Regions from separate parts of the Anaerotruncus sp. 80 genome, predicted to be linked through region 1. Evidence: riboswitches for the same ligand, from Rfam matches in the RefSeq annotation. Region 1 holds a riboswitch; each other region holds the start of a gene.
What was found. A riboswitch is a leader RNA that binds a small molecule or an ion and turns the genes downstream of it on or off. The one in region 1 is predicted to bind cobalamin.

Region 1 (4,199 bases):
TATCCGCCAAAGTATGGGTTAAAACTTCTGCCGGCGTATCTTTTGCCAGATTTCCTTCTTCTACCCCTGCCTGAATCAATCGGCTGATCGAATCCAGATCAAACTTGAGCTTTCCACGGGGACCTGTCTCCTCCGAAGAAGAAATATCAGACAAACTTCTGATCCACTCCTGAGAAAGCTTATATCCGCTGTCTTCAATACATGCCGAAAAATGCACCATATAATAGATGATTTTTTCTATGAAAGTATCCTGCAGGCTCATGGCCTTATCCAAAACCTCGCTGAAAGCACCATATCCAAGCGCAAATACAATATCCTCTTTCTTCTTAAAATAAGTATAAAAGGTGCCCTTCGAAACACCTGCCAGTGCAGTGATCTCGTCAACTGTCGCCTGAGAAAGTCCTTTCTCTGCGATAATTTTGCTGCCTGCATCCAGCAGTTTTTTCTTTGTTGCAAGGGCAGCAATCTGTCTGCTCGTCATAAGCGTGCCTCCTTTTTCTTTATTATACTGTATAATTGACTATCAGTCAATGACTTATAGTCAATTTTAAAAAAACTGCACTGCTTGATATTTCCTCATCAAACAGCGCAGCTTATCTCTTGCAGCATATGTTTATTTCCTATCCTGCTCCCACAGTTTATCTGCCACCGGCGCCCAGTTCTTTGCATATTCTGTGCACTTTCCACAAAGATGCTCACAGGATTCCGGCGCTTCTAAATCCGTAGATTTTGCTCCGGTCTTCTTTACTAATTCCTGCAGAATTCCTGGGTTTTCCAGCATAGGGCAAGGCCGCAGATGATTGTCATTAAACGGCTGTCCATCACGATATGCAAGAAATAGCGGCTGACGCAAACAATCAAGAAGTGACTTTTCTTTGATATTAGCGCCGGAGTAGTGAATAAATACACAAGGTTCCACGTCTCCGTTGGCATTGATATGGCAATACCTTTCCCCTGCCGCAATGCAGCCATGTACAAACTCTCCATCGTTTTGAAAGTCAATCGCAAATATCTCTTTACCACCTGTAATACCGCGGATTTCCCTGATTTTATCGTGCATATAAACTCTCTGTTCCGGTGTCAAAAGCAGTTCTGTACTCGCATTGACACCCACCGGCATATAATGGAAATACCATGCAAAAACACAGCCTTTATCGATAAGCATATCCAGGAATTCATCACTGGTTACAGTCAAATAGTTCTTGCTCGTATAGCAAATCGACACACCGAAAGGAATTCTCTTTTCATGCATCAAATCCATCGCCGCCAAGGCTTTCTGGAAATGGCCTTCTCCTCTTCTCCCGTCGTTGCTTTCTTCAAAACCCTCAATGCTAACCGATACAAAGAAATTACCTACTCGAAGAAGGTCGTCACAGAATGCTTCATCAATCAGTGTACCGTTGGTAAACGCATGAAATGCACAATCGCTGTGTTTTTCGCACAGACGGATAATTTCCTTTTTCTTAATCAGCGGTTCGCCGCCGGTGAACAGAAAAGCGTGAATACCCAATTCTTTACCTTCTGTGATAATTCTATCCATATCCTCAAAAGAAAGGTTCATTTTATCGCCATATTCCGCAGCCCAACAACCGGTACAGTGCATATTGCACGCTGTTGTAGGGTCCATCAGAATAATCCATGGAATATTGCACTGGTATCTTTCAGACATTTTCAGAGAAGTCTTGTAACCACGAAAACCAGACTCATATCCGGCATTTAAAGCAAAGGTCTTCAAAATATGCGGATCCACATTGCGCAAAATATTTTGTGTATAATGGGTCCACTTGCTATTCGGGTCTTTTGCCAGCTTTCTCAAAAGTTCATAGGAAGAACCTTCCCATGCGTCTCCTAAAATTTTCTCCAGCATATTAATCATAGGAAGCATAACTTCGGTCAAATCCTTTTCCTGTCCCTTGTTGATAATCGACTCCAAGCCTTTTTCGAAGGCTTTTCTTTCCATGATATGTTTTACATCCTTTACCAAAATATTCCACCTCCAGTTTATTCGTCTCTATGAAGATATATTTCCTTTTTTTCGTAACATATTATACTGCACTTTTCAAAAATTAGAACTAGACAATTTCCTGGATTTGACTAATCAAAAGCTGCACCAAAATGGTGCAGCCCGTATTTTCTGCATGTCTCCTAACTCAGAGGGCATCGTTCTTACTCACCTTCCCGTTTCCAGTGGCTGGTCTAAAACCATCGAACAAGAATTCCCCCATTACAGTGGCGGTACCGTGCAGGATTCTCACCTGCTTCCATCTTAGCGCCCAATCCAATCGGGAGAACATGATTTAATAAATATCTTTTTTTACATACCGCAAATAGCCGGCTCCAATCCCAAGCAGCCCAATTACCATCCCGATTGCGACCAGTGTCCCATCGAGACTGCCCGCTGTCACGATATCCGCTCCTTCGCAGTAGGCGAAAGGCGTCACATATTTTAAAAACGCCGCCACTTCCGCAATGTTGGCAATGAGATTCAGAAAATACATCATAAAAGCGATGCCAAGTCCGGCGCCCACGCTGCCTTTACGTGTGAAAGCAGAAATCCCGAAGCAAATCCCCGCCAGCTCCAGTTGCAGCAGATAATACGCAAGATGCAGCAAATTGATTTCCCTCCAGGGAATCGCTTCACCTACCGCCGCTATAGCACACACAGAAATCCCATAAACCAGCAGATTTATCGCCGTCACCTGCACCAATACCGCAAGGAGTTTTTCCGTCACGACCCGCCTGCGGCTAATCGGATGGGGCAGCAGGAATTCAGCCGTTCCATCTTTTTCTTCCTTGCTCAAAATGCCAGCCGCGCACAGACAGGCATAGAATGCGCCGCCAAGCCCCAGCACATTCCCACATTCAATAGCATAAAATCCGGTCAGCATGCCGAAGTTCAGACGGTCCATTCCAAAAGCGTCGGAAAAAGAGCCCATGGAAGCAAACACATCGCCAACACTCTCCATCTGTCCTTTCATCTCCGGAAAGAGGAAGATGCAAACTGCCAGAAGAAAAGAAATGGCAGCAGTCCAAATCAAAAACGAAACGCGTCCCTGTCTCAACTCATGTCTAACCAATATCACAGCGCCTCACCATCCTTTTCATAATAGTGAAGAAATACCTCTTCCAAATCCGGCTCAGATACGGCGAGATCCGCAATCTGTCCATCCGCAAGCCTTCTCAGCAACTTGTTCATATCGCCGCTGTAAAGAAAGCTGGTCTGCCCCGCAATCTCTTTCCGGTCACGAATTCCGCAAAGTCCGTCAAGATTTACGCTGCCGCAAACCGCAACACGCCTGGCGCTGGTGCGAGAAAGCGCCTCTACACGATCGCAGGCAATGATCTTCCCTTCACGAATGATTGCGGCACGGCTGCAGTTTCGCTGCACCTCTGACAAAATATGACTGGACAAAAAAATAGTCGTTCCATCTGCATTGCGCTCCCGAAGGATTTCAAAAAATTCTTTCTGCATCAGTGGGTCAAGACCGCTGGTCGGTTCGTCCAGAATTAAAATTTCCGGCTGATGCTGCAGCGCGCAGACAATGGCGACTTTTTTCCTGTTACCAAAAGAGAGTTCCTCCACTTTTCGTTTCTCAGAAAGTTGTAATCTTTCACAAAGCCGCACAGCTTCCTTTCTGCAGTCCTTTTTTCGCAAGTCCGCAGACAGCTTCAAGATATCTTTCACCCGCATTCCGCGATAAAAAATTGCTTCCGACGGAAGATATCCAGTCCTGGCAAGAATCTGCTCTCTTTCTTCGCAAGCAGCAAGTCCGCTCACCCAGGCGTCTCCTCCGGTCTTTTTTATGAGCCCCATCATCGTGCGGATTGTCGTAGATTTCCCTGCGCCGTTGGGACCGATGAATCCAAAGAATTCTCCTTCGGAAACGGTCAGACTGACGCCGGAGATCCCCCGGTTTTTTCCATAATATTTAGTCAAATTTTCTAACTTGATTGCATCCATCTCGTCACTCCTTCCGAAGATAAATACTTTTCCAAAATGCGATCAGTCTGGTAAAATCCTTTTCCATTTCTGCGGTATTCACAGGTCCTCGCTGCACCATCTCCCACAGATATCCTTCCGACGCCCAGTACATCTCCCTGTACATCATGGGAATATCCAGTCCTGGCACAAACTGCGCCGGATCAAAGTTGATACGGGCACGATCCGCTTTCAGGTTAAAATACCGGTGATAGCTTTC
Region 2 (4,199 bases), on a different contig from region 1:
ACTTTCATCGGGAAAGCTTAAATTCTGGCAATCCATGGTCATCAATACAGCACTTTGTCCTTGCCTCTTTACGTTTTCCTTTGCCCTGGCAATCATATTTTCCGTAATATCAATACCAGTTACTTTATGACCTTCTTCACTTAGAATAATAGGGAAAAAACCCGGACCTGTGCCTACATCCAGAATTTTCAGTTTTGCTTTTCTGGGAGCATAGGACAGGATCAGCTCCTTCCATGCTTGTCTTTGAGAACTTTCCAGTTCTTCCTTAATGCCACGGCTGTATACATCCGCTTCTCCTTCCCAGTAATCCTTGATTTCTTCATTTAATCTCATGGTATCTCCTTTCTATTAATACAGTTTGTTTAGTACAAAAAATCACGTAAACGACTTCAAGCTTTTCCGCCACATATCACAGTTTTTTCTCTACAATGTCAAAATGAGCAATTACACTAAAGCTCTCTCTAAGAGACGTGTGCTTCTCTTCTACAAAGTGTTCTCCTTAAACACAAGAACAATAACAATTAGCAAACTCCAGCACTAATGTATCGTACATATTTCTTTTCGCGTTGCGTTTCTGTAATGCTGACTGCATTCTTCCGCATATAATTCCTCCTGCTCTTAATCCGGTAAATAATATCTTAACTGAAATAATACATTTGTCCATGACCCACAAGTTTGAATCAATCGCTTCACAATATACGGTGGAACATCTTTTTTGGTCGGCATTCTTTTAAGTGTTTCACTTAACTGTTGTAAATACTCTAAATCCGCTTTTGCTTCATCGGTAAGGTTTAAAACCCTGTAATAACAGTCATACAAAGTGTTTTTGTGTTTCCTTACCCCCTTTCTGTTGCTCAAGACCAGATCCGTCGATGAAAAGGGAGTGATTCGCATAACAGGTTCAAGACCTATCTGATACAATGCGTTTCTCCAAGAAGAGCAGCGCTCTATCAATTTTTGTCTCATTTCTCTGTCTACTTCGTCATGAAGTGGAGCGCGTCCTCTTTCCATAGATAATTGCTTTATAGTATCCAGCATCTGTCGGTAATCATCTTCCAGGTCGTCAATTCGATACACAGATTGTTGGCTTAATAAACAATCTTGAATCCCCGCAGCTTTTATCACCTGCCCCCATGTTTTCATATATTTTTTTAAATTTTCACATACTTCCGGAAGTTCATGAGGGTGAGGAATTCTCCCTGTCACCATGGCCTGTTTCCGAACAGTCTCCAGTTGTTTTTCTACATATTTTTTTTCTTTTTCAAATTGTTCTAAAGACTTCCCCTTGTTACCCGCAGACGCAGGAAGGCCGGCAGTTCTAAGTGCATATGGCCATTTTTTAAATCTTTGCTTAATATAGTCTTTCCATATCCAGAACACTTCTTTTTGCGAAGGGGATGTTCCTAAGACCTGTGCTCTATTACGCAAAACATTTAAAAGCATCTCGTCTGTTAACTGATCATAGAAAGCCTTACCCGTTTCACTTAAAAGTGAGAATGTTTCACAAGTCTCCGTATCGACCTCTTGTTCCATATTCTCATTATCATAAAATTCCTGCGACATTCTCAAAAGTCTTTGATACATAACATGAAATTTTTCTTCTGTTATCGTCGATTTGTCCATACCTTTCACCTTTTGTTAAAATCTGCTAAAAAAAACGTCTGTTCCGAAAGAACAGACGAAAAACAATGCAATCCTAACGGAAAAAAGAACACGACCTGAGCTGACTTATGCTAAAGCAATCACAGCTATATGTGGCGGAATTTCACCGCTCTAAAGATTAAGAGTACATGTTCCAAGAACAATCCTCATCGCATTTGTTTATTATATCAAATTAAAAAACCCTGTAAAACTCCAAAGTTAAACAGGTTCACACAACAATAAAATTCACAGCACTATCTGTGAAAACTATCCTTTATCTATACCTCCTGAACTCGAAGAGTGTAACGAATAATGCATATGAATGTATCCTGACTTATACATCATCATGGCCTCTTGTCTTCCCGATAAAAATCAGTGACTGAACAACGTTCTCAAAAGGACACTCCGTAATTACAGTAGCGTTCCTGTGTAAGACTCTCACTTACTTCCTGCAGAAAAATTCCGCAAAATTCAAAATGCATTTACATATTCACTTTTATATAAAAATACAACATTTTTCACATTTTGTCAATATAAAGGACTTTTATTTTTCCTGCAAAAATAAACGTAAAAACCAGAATAAACGTTTTTATTATTATATTAAAATATTTATTATATTATAACAAATTATATTTTTTAAATTCTGATTTCAATTTTATATATAGAGTATTCTAATAATAAAAAATGTCTTCCTTCTATAGCAGACTTCCGCCAATCATAGGATAAGTAATTTCAAAAAAAACGCATCGTTTATCACAAACATACTCGGAAAATACACGATCTGCCAATACAACATCTTTATCCCCCATCAGTCTCTCAAGTTCATGCAGTTCTGAAAAATAAAATATCTCCTCCATTAAGAAAGTTTCGTAAAATTCTCTGGTTTCCATGTCGGGTGCATACAACCCCAATTCTACTGATATACCCTGTTTTTCATAGTACTTCTTCAATCTGCTCCCCAATAGTGCCTCTGTCATAATCAGCATTTTTGCACCTTTTTTTATCTTAGGAAATACTTCCTCTGATACGGGGTGCAGTTCCTGATATATCGGAATATGCCATTTCTGACACCATGTTTCAGCCAAACAGCTGCCTTCCAGATTCCACGGCCAAAGGGAACAAATCTCAGGGAGCGTATCAAGCTCCCATAACTGAAACAGATGTACGCAATCAAACCCTTGTTTTTTTATCTGCTCTACTGCTCTTGTATAATATTGCCGGCAGGCAGTGCCAAGAGGGTAATGTCCAAGAATAAGAATTGTATGACCGCCCGGCTGCAGACGGTGTTTCTCTGCAAATCGTTCTCCCATTATCTTTAAAGCTTCTGCCGCCGCTTTTACGCCATAATGGAAACCATCTGTATAAAAGATCTCCCTTTGATTGTGTCGTAAAAACAATGTCTGTTCTATGCCGCTCATCTTTGTTACAGACCCAAACAGGCAGCAAAGCATTTTTTCTGAAGGAAAGTTCTCATTCAGAAGCTGTTGTAAATGTGAAGAAAAACCGGAACAAACATCCAGGTCATTAAATGAAGTCCGATACATACCATGGCTCTTATGAATCTCTGTTGACAGATCCAGGCAACGGCCACACCCTCCCGGAGTTATTAACAGCTGATCAACAGGAAAGGTTTGTAGCATAGAAAAAACAGCAGCAATATCCGGAGCCATAACAGGCATAATTTCCCCGCCTGTTGGTGACATTTTCTCACTGCTCCCATTATCGGAGATAGTGGGATATGATAAAAGCTCTTTCAGGATACTATCTCTTTCTTCTCTTGGCTTCTTCCTTCGCTTTACCATGGGACCACGCTGCAGAATTCTAACAGGTTTACCTTTCGGATTGTCCGCTTTTCTGAGCACTTCTTCTAAATCCATCCCCGAAATCACTTCCAGACAGGAAACATAAAAAACTATTCCTCTGATATCCTCGGCTGCAGCTGCCATCTCCAGCATAGCTTTGATTTTCTCGCTATTGCCCAAGACATAGTCATTTTCAGTCATCATACAAGGATAAAATCTTTTCAGTGCGCCTTTACGCTGCGCTTCCAGATACAAACTTCGCAGACATATGAGAGAACCGGCTGCTACTAAAGCTATGCCTTCTGTTTCAAGAATTGGTGCAGCCACACTTTCTTCCAGCCCTGAGAAATCCAGACTCTGTATGGCACAAGTCATTTCTTCACCTCCGACTTTAAATGAATTCGCTTTCGAAAAAGTTCCAATTCTTCTTTTTTTACTGGTTGGGGCAAGAAGTGCTCCCCATTTTCAATTCTTTCGGCCAAATGAACAAACTGTGCAAAAGCTTTGCTATCTGGCTGAGTTTCTGCTAAAGTTTTTCTGCAAAAGTCTGCGACCTTCAATTCCTTACTTTCTTCAATAACTCCTACAACCGGACATTTCACCAGCTCTGAAAACTCGTTCAGTATAGTCGCATCCCATAAGCCGCTATAGTGATTGTGGATCAGGCCACCCAATGCCGCACCATTAATTTGAAAAGTTTTTATGCCTTCAAGAATATTATTTGCTGCATACAATGCCATAAAATTTGCGGATGTC
Region 3 (4,199 bases), on a different contig from region 1:
GGCAGAATTTGCTCTACTCATTAACAAAAGTAAATCTTCCCTTTCAAAATATGAGCGTGGGGAAGTATCAATTGATGTGGAAACACTCATTATTATTGCAAAGAATCTTGATGTTCATATTTCACAGCTTCTTGACATGGACTATTTACTTCCAACTGAGAATTTATCACAAGAAACACCCGGTTCTTCACAACCAGGAAAAATCTATTATGTGTACGTACCCTCTCTCATACAGAAAAAAAACAAAGAGGTCAACATCTTGACCATAAATCAAGAAAAAGCTTCCTTTTATGGGCGTGTAGTCGACCCCACCGATTTTGCTAAGTGCACCTATTATTACACAGGAACAGTGCAGACTTTCGATTCATCCCAGAGGATTTTCCTCGCAAATACTGCAAATAAAAATGATTTGCTGGTTCTGGATCTTACCAGCAATTTTGGTACATCTTCAATTATCGTTGGTCTGTTCTGCAGTCTTTCCCTTGGTCGATACGATTCCTTTGTCAGCAAATGTATCGCTACCGAGAATCCTCTTACCGACCTCACCGAAGCCACTGCACTCACAGCTCCAACACGTGATGAATTGAACCAGCTAAAGAAAAGGCATATATTCAAAATACTGCAAACCTAAATTTTACAGGCAGAAATAAAGAAAAAATACCATAGCCAGCGCCACAACAGGCAGATTCACCTCATTTCTTCTGCCAGCGGCAATTTTGCAAATCAGATAAAAAATAAATCCCGCAGCAATTCCTGTCGTAATGGAGTATGTCATAGGCATCGCCACTATGGTAATAAATGCAGGAATGGCGTCATCCAGACGACCAAAATCAACTTTTTTCACTTCCATGAGAAGATACATTCCCACGATAATCAAAGCCGGTGCAGTTACAGCACTTGTCATCACCCCTGTCAGAGGCGAGAACACAACCGCCAGCAAGAAGCACAAAGCAGTTGTTACAGCAGTCAGACCGGTTTTTCCGCCTGCCGCAATCCCGGAAACCGATTCCGCATAGCATGTAACGGTAGAGGTTCCAAATAAAGCGCCCATCACAGAACCTGCCGCATCAGCAATTAAAATCGACCCGCTTCCCGGCATGGTTCCCTTTTCATCGGTCATTCCCGCCCTGGAGCTGGTGCCGATTAAAAAACCAAGGGTATCAAACATATCAACCATGGTCAATGAGATAATAAGCGCAATAAGTGACAGGATACCGGACAAGCCCGCTTTTCCTGAAATCAATCCGGAAAAATCAAGCTTAAAAGCCACGTCCGCTATTGCGCCCGGAAACTCTGCAAGGTGGTCGGGCATCGCTGTCTGTCCTGCCGCCAGACTCAGTACAATCGTTATCACCATACCGATAATCAAACTTCCATTTATGTTCAATACCACCAAAACAGCTGTGATTGCCACTCCAAGCAATGCAATCAGAACTGTAGGCGAACTGAGATCCCCGAGAGCAGGCATTCCGCTTGCTAAAGATATAATCCCTGTATCCAGAAGACCAATGAGCGCTATAAACAGACCCACGCCGGCGCTTATAGCGTATTTCAGATTTACAGGTACTGCATTGATTATCTTATCTCTCAGAGGCGAGATAACAATTAGAAAAAATAGGATTCCGGAAAGGAAGGTAAGTGCCAGCGCCTGCTGCCATGAATATCCGTAAATTCCGCATAGGGTATACGCAAAAAAGGCATTCATCCCCATACCCGGCGCCATCGCAAAAGGCTTATTGCTCAAAAATGCACACAGCAGCGTGCCTGCTGCGGCAGAAAGACATGTAGCAACCATAACGGCGCCGGAACTCATGCCTGTAGATGACAGAAATACCGGGTTCAGAAAAATGATATACGCCATGGCAAAAAAGGTTGTCAGACCGGCGCGTACTTCCTGTCTGACAGTGGTGTGATTTTCTTCCAGTTTAAATAGTTTTTTCATTAGTGCCCTCCATATAAAAAAATAACGCATCCGGCAGAGATACTTTCGCATCATATCTCTCCAATGCGTTTGCGCTGCTTCCCAGCTGGTGTTCTGACTCCAGTATCAGCATCTTTCTTCGCCTTCCCGGTTTCCCAGTGACATCATGAAGAAGACTCCTCTGTTACAGCGTTGGCGGCGTACAGGAATTTCACCTGTTTTCCTTTAAACCCTTTCGGGTACTGGCAAGCTCTTTTCAATTTTCATATATCATTATACACAATTTGAGCGAAAATGCAAGACTTTTGCATGTCTTCAAACAGGGCAAAGGCATGAAAAAAGAAATGTGACAAATATTCGTGATTCTTTTATTTTTGTCAACATCAGAAACCGTTCTCAGACTGACGGAAAAATCTCTTGAAGAGTGTACAAAAGGAAACGCCGTAAACCTGTCAAACTCCACTTATAAAGACAGCCGCCCTTTTCGCTAGGCGGCTGTTAATTATTCTTAATTCTTTAGACATCCCACCGGCACTACATAAATTCCAGCCTGCCTTCGGTAAGCATAATCACCTACGCCAATAAGAATCATTAAAAAAGCCGGTTTTTTCATTTTATCTGTGTCTATTTTTTTCGGCGTGTTGGCATAATTTTTTTCGGCGTGTTGGCGTTTTTCCAGCTTATTCACTGCATTCATTTACCATATCGCTCAAAGTATTCCTCTGCCAGCATGGACATCAGATGCACGTCGTAAAGCACTCCATTCTTCCTGCAATTCTTTCTCAGCACGCCCTCGTACTGAAATCCCAGATTCAGATACAGATGCGCCGCTGGATTTCCCGTATAATGATCCAGATAAACCCGCTTCATGCCAAACTCCTCAAAGCACAGCTTCATAGCCGCTTCCATCGCCTGCCTTCCGTAGCCTTTTCCACGAAGCGCCGTATCCGCAATGTAAATCCGCCAGATTTCACACTTCCAGCCTTCTATGATATCGCCAAGAATAATTCTTCCCACCGGCTCACCGCTCTTGCGCAGACAAATAGTGTACTGGCGCATATCCTCTACTTCATCAAACTTCACATAAGCCTTGGTCACATCTTCAAAGCTTTGCCCATCAGCAATGCTGAAAAACTCCGTTACTTCAGGCTGTCTCTCCCATGGGTCGAAGTATTTCAAACCCTCAAAAACGCTGTCGCGTATGATTAAGTCCTTGGTTTCAATCGGGTTCATATCAATTTTCCTTTTGTTGAGACAGTGCACTCTTAATCAAATACTCCATCCCTGCGGGCATATCATAATTTCCTTCCGCTCCGGCACCAAAGAGAAACGCTATCTTACATCCTGTATTTTTCTTTTCCATGAATTTCCTCAAACAACTATCTTCCTTTCAGCATATTTCAAACCCAAAAGAAAAGAAAGTACTGGACATCCTGCCAAACAGAAAAACCGATGCCCTATACCAATACTTTGCAAGATATCCAAACCGAAACAACGTAAAATACGTCGTCATAGATTTAGGCACACTATTCAGAAGCGCGTGGTAAAAACAGCATTTCCAAAAGCAGAAATCGTCGCCGACCGGTTCCATGCCCTGAGACTTGCCATTTACGCGTTAGAACAAATTCGCAAAGAAGTCCAAAAGAACTTCCACACAAAACGAAGAAAATACTTTAAACATGCCAGAACACTCCTCATCAAACACAAAGAGAAACTGGAGCCAGAAGAACTCGAACAAGTATCCAATATGCTCACACCATCCAAAGAACTAGCCCTGAAAAAACTGGCGTATGACCGATTTGCTTCCCCAGATATCTATACCGCAAAGAAAAGACTACTAGCCTTTAAAATGGCGGTACAAGCAGCAAACCTAGCCTGTTCAACAAAGTTGCCTATACCTACACAGAATTGACGTACCATTTTCCAACGGATATACCGAAGGCTGCAACAATCCAATCAAAGTCACCAAGAGAGTCGCTTATGGCATGAGAAACTACGAAAGATTTAAGAAAAGAATTCTCCATACTATGGTTCAATATTAAACCAAAGGAGACAGCTTTATCACTGCCTCCTCAGTCACTTAAATTTTTTATTTTGCGTTCCACCCCAACATTTTACATTGAACCTGAAATACTGCAAACCTAAAAGCAACCCTCTTTTGTTAGATCCAGTCTCTACAAAAGAGGCTTGCTCTTTCATCCTCTATCTGCAGGTCTGATTAGTCTAAAACTGGCTCCAGTACTTATTTTATGATTATAAAGTATTCATCCCTCAGCTG

Region 2: another riboswitch for cobalamin. It lies ahead of D1155_RS05925 (hypothetical protein); the one in region 1 lies ahead of D1155_RS01000 (radical SAM protein).
Region 3: another riboswitch for cobalamin. It lies ahead of D1155_RS13230 (NCS2 family permease); the one in region 1 lies ahead of D1155_RS01000 (radical SAM protein).

Annotation. Positions count from the first base shown of each region.
Region 1 is NZ_QWES01000001.1:213,735-217,933, forward strand. Features, by position in the region: gene D1155_RS00995 (TetR/AcrR family transcriptional regulator) at 1-481, opposite strand, end outside; gene D1155_RS01000 (radical SAM protein) at 614-1,984, opposite strand; cobalamin riboswitch at 2,118-2,311, opposite strand; gene D1155_RS01005 (ABC transporter permease subunit) at 2,298-3,083, opposite strand; gene D1155_RS01010 (ABC transporter ATP-binding protein) at 3,080-3,961, opposite strand; gene D1155_RS01015 (TetR/AcrR family transcriptional regulator) at 3,966-4,199, opposite strand, start outside.
Region 2 is NZ_QWES01000010.1:5,928-10,126, reverse strand. Features, by position in the region: gene D1155_RS05930 (class I SAM-dependent methyltransferase) at 1-333, opposite strand, end outside; gene D1155_RS05925 (hypothetical protein) at 619-1,623, opposite strand; cobalamin riboswitch at 1,944-2,132, opposite strand; gene D1155_RS05920 (nitrogenase component 1) at 2,337-3,818, opposite strand; gene D1155_RS05915 (nitrogenase iron protein NifH) at 3,815-4,199, opposite strand, start outside.
Region 3 is NZ_QWES01000029.1:15,000-19,198, forward strand. Features, by position in the region: gene D1155_RS13225 (helix-turn-helix domain-containing protein) at 1-631, shown strand, start outside; gene D1155_RS13230 (NCS2 family permease) at 635-1,942, opposite strand; cobalamin riboswitch at 2,008-2,183, opposite strand; gene D1155_RS15605 (hypothetical protein) at 2,430-2,618, opposite strand; gene D1155_RS13235 (GNAT family protein) at 2,615-3,154, opposite strand; gene D1155_RS16025 (hypothetical protein) at 3,156-3,284, opposite strand; gene D1155_RS15610 (transposase) at 3,462-3,833, shown strand; gene D1155_RS13255 (aspartate/glutamate racemase family protein) at 4,193-4,199, opposite strand, start outside.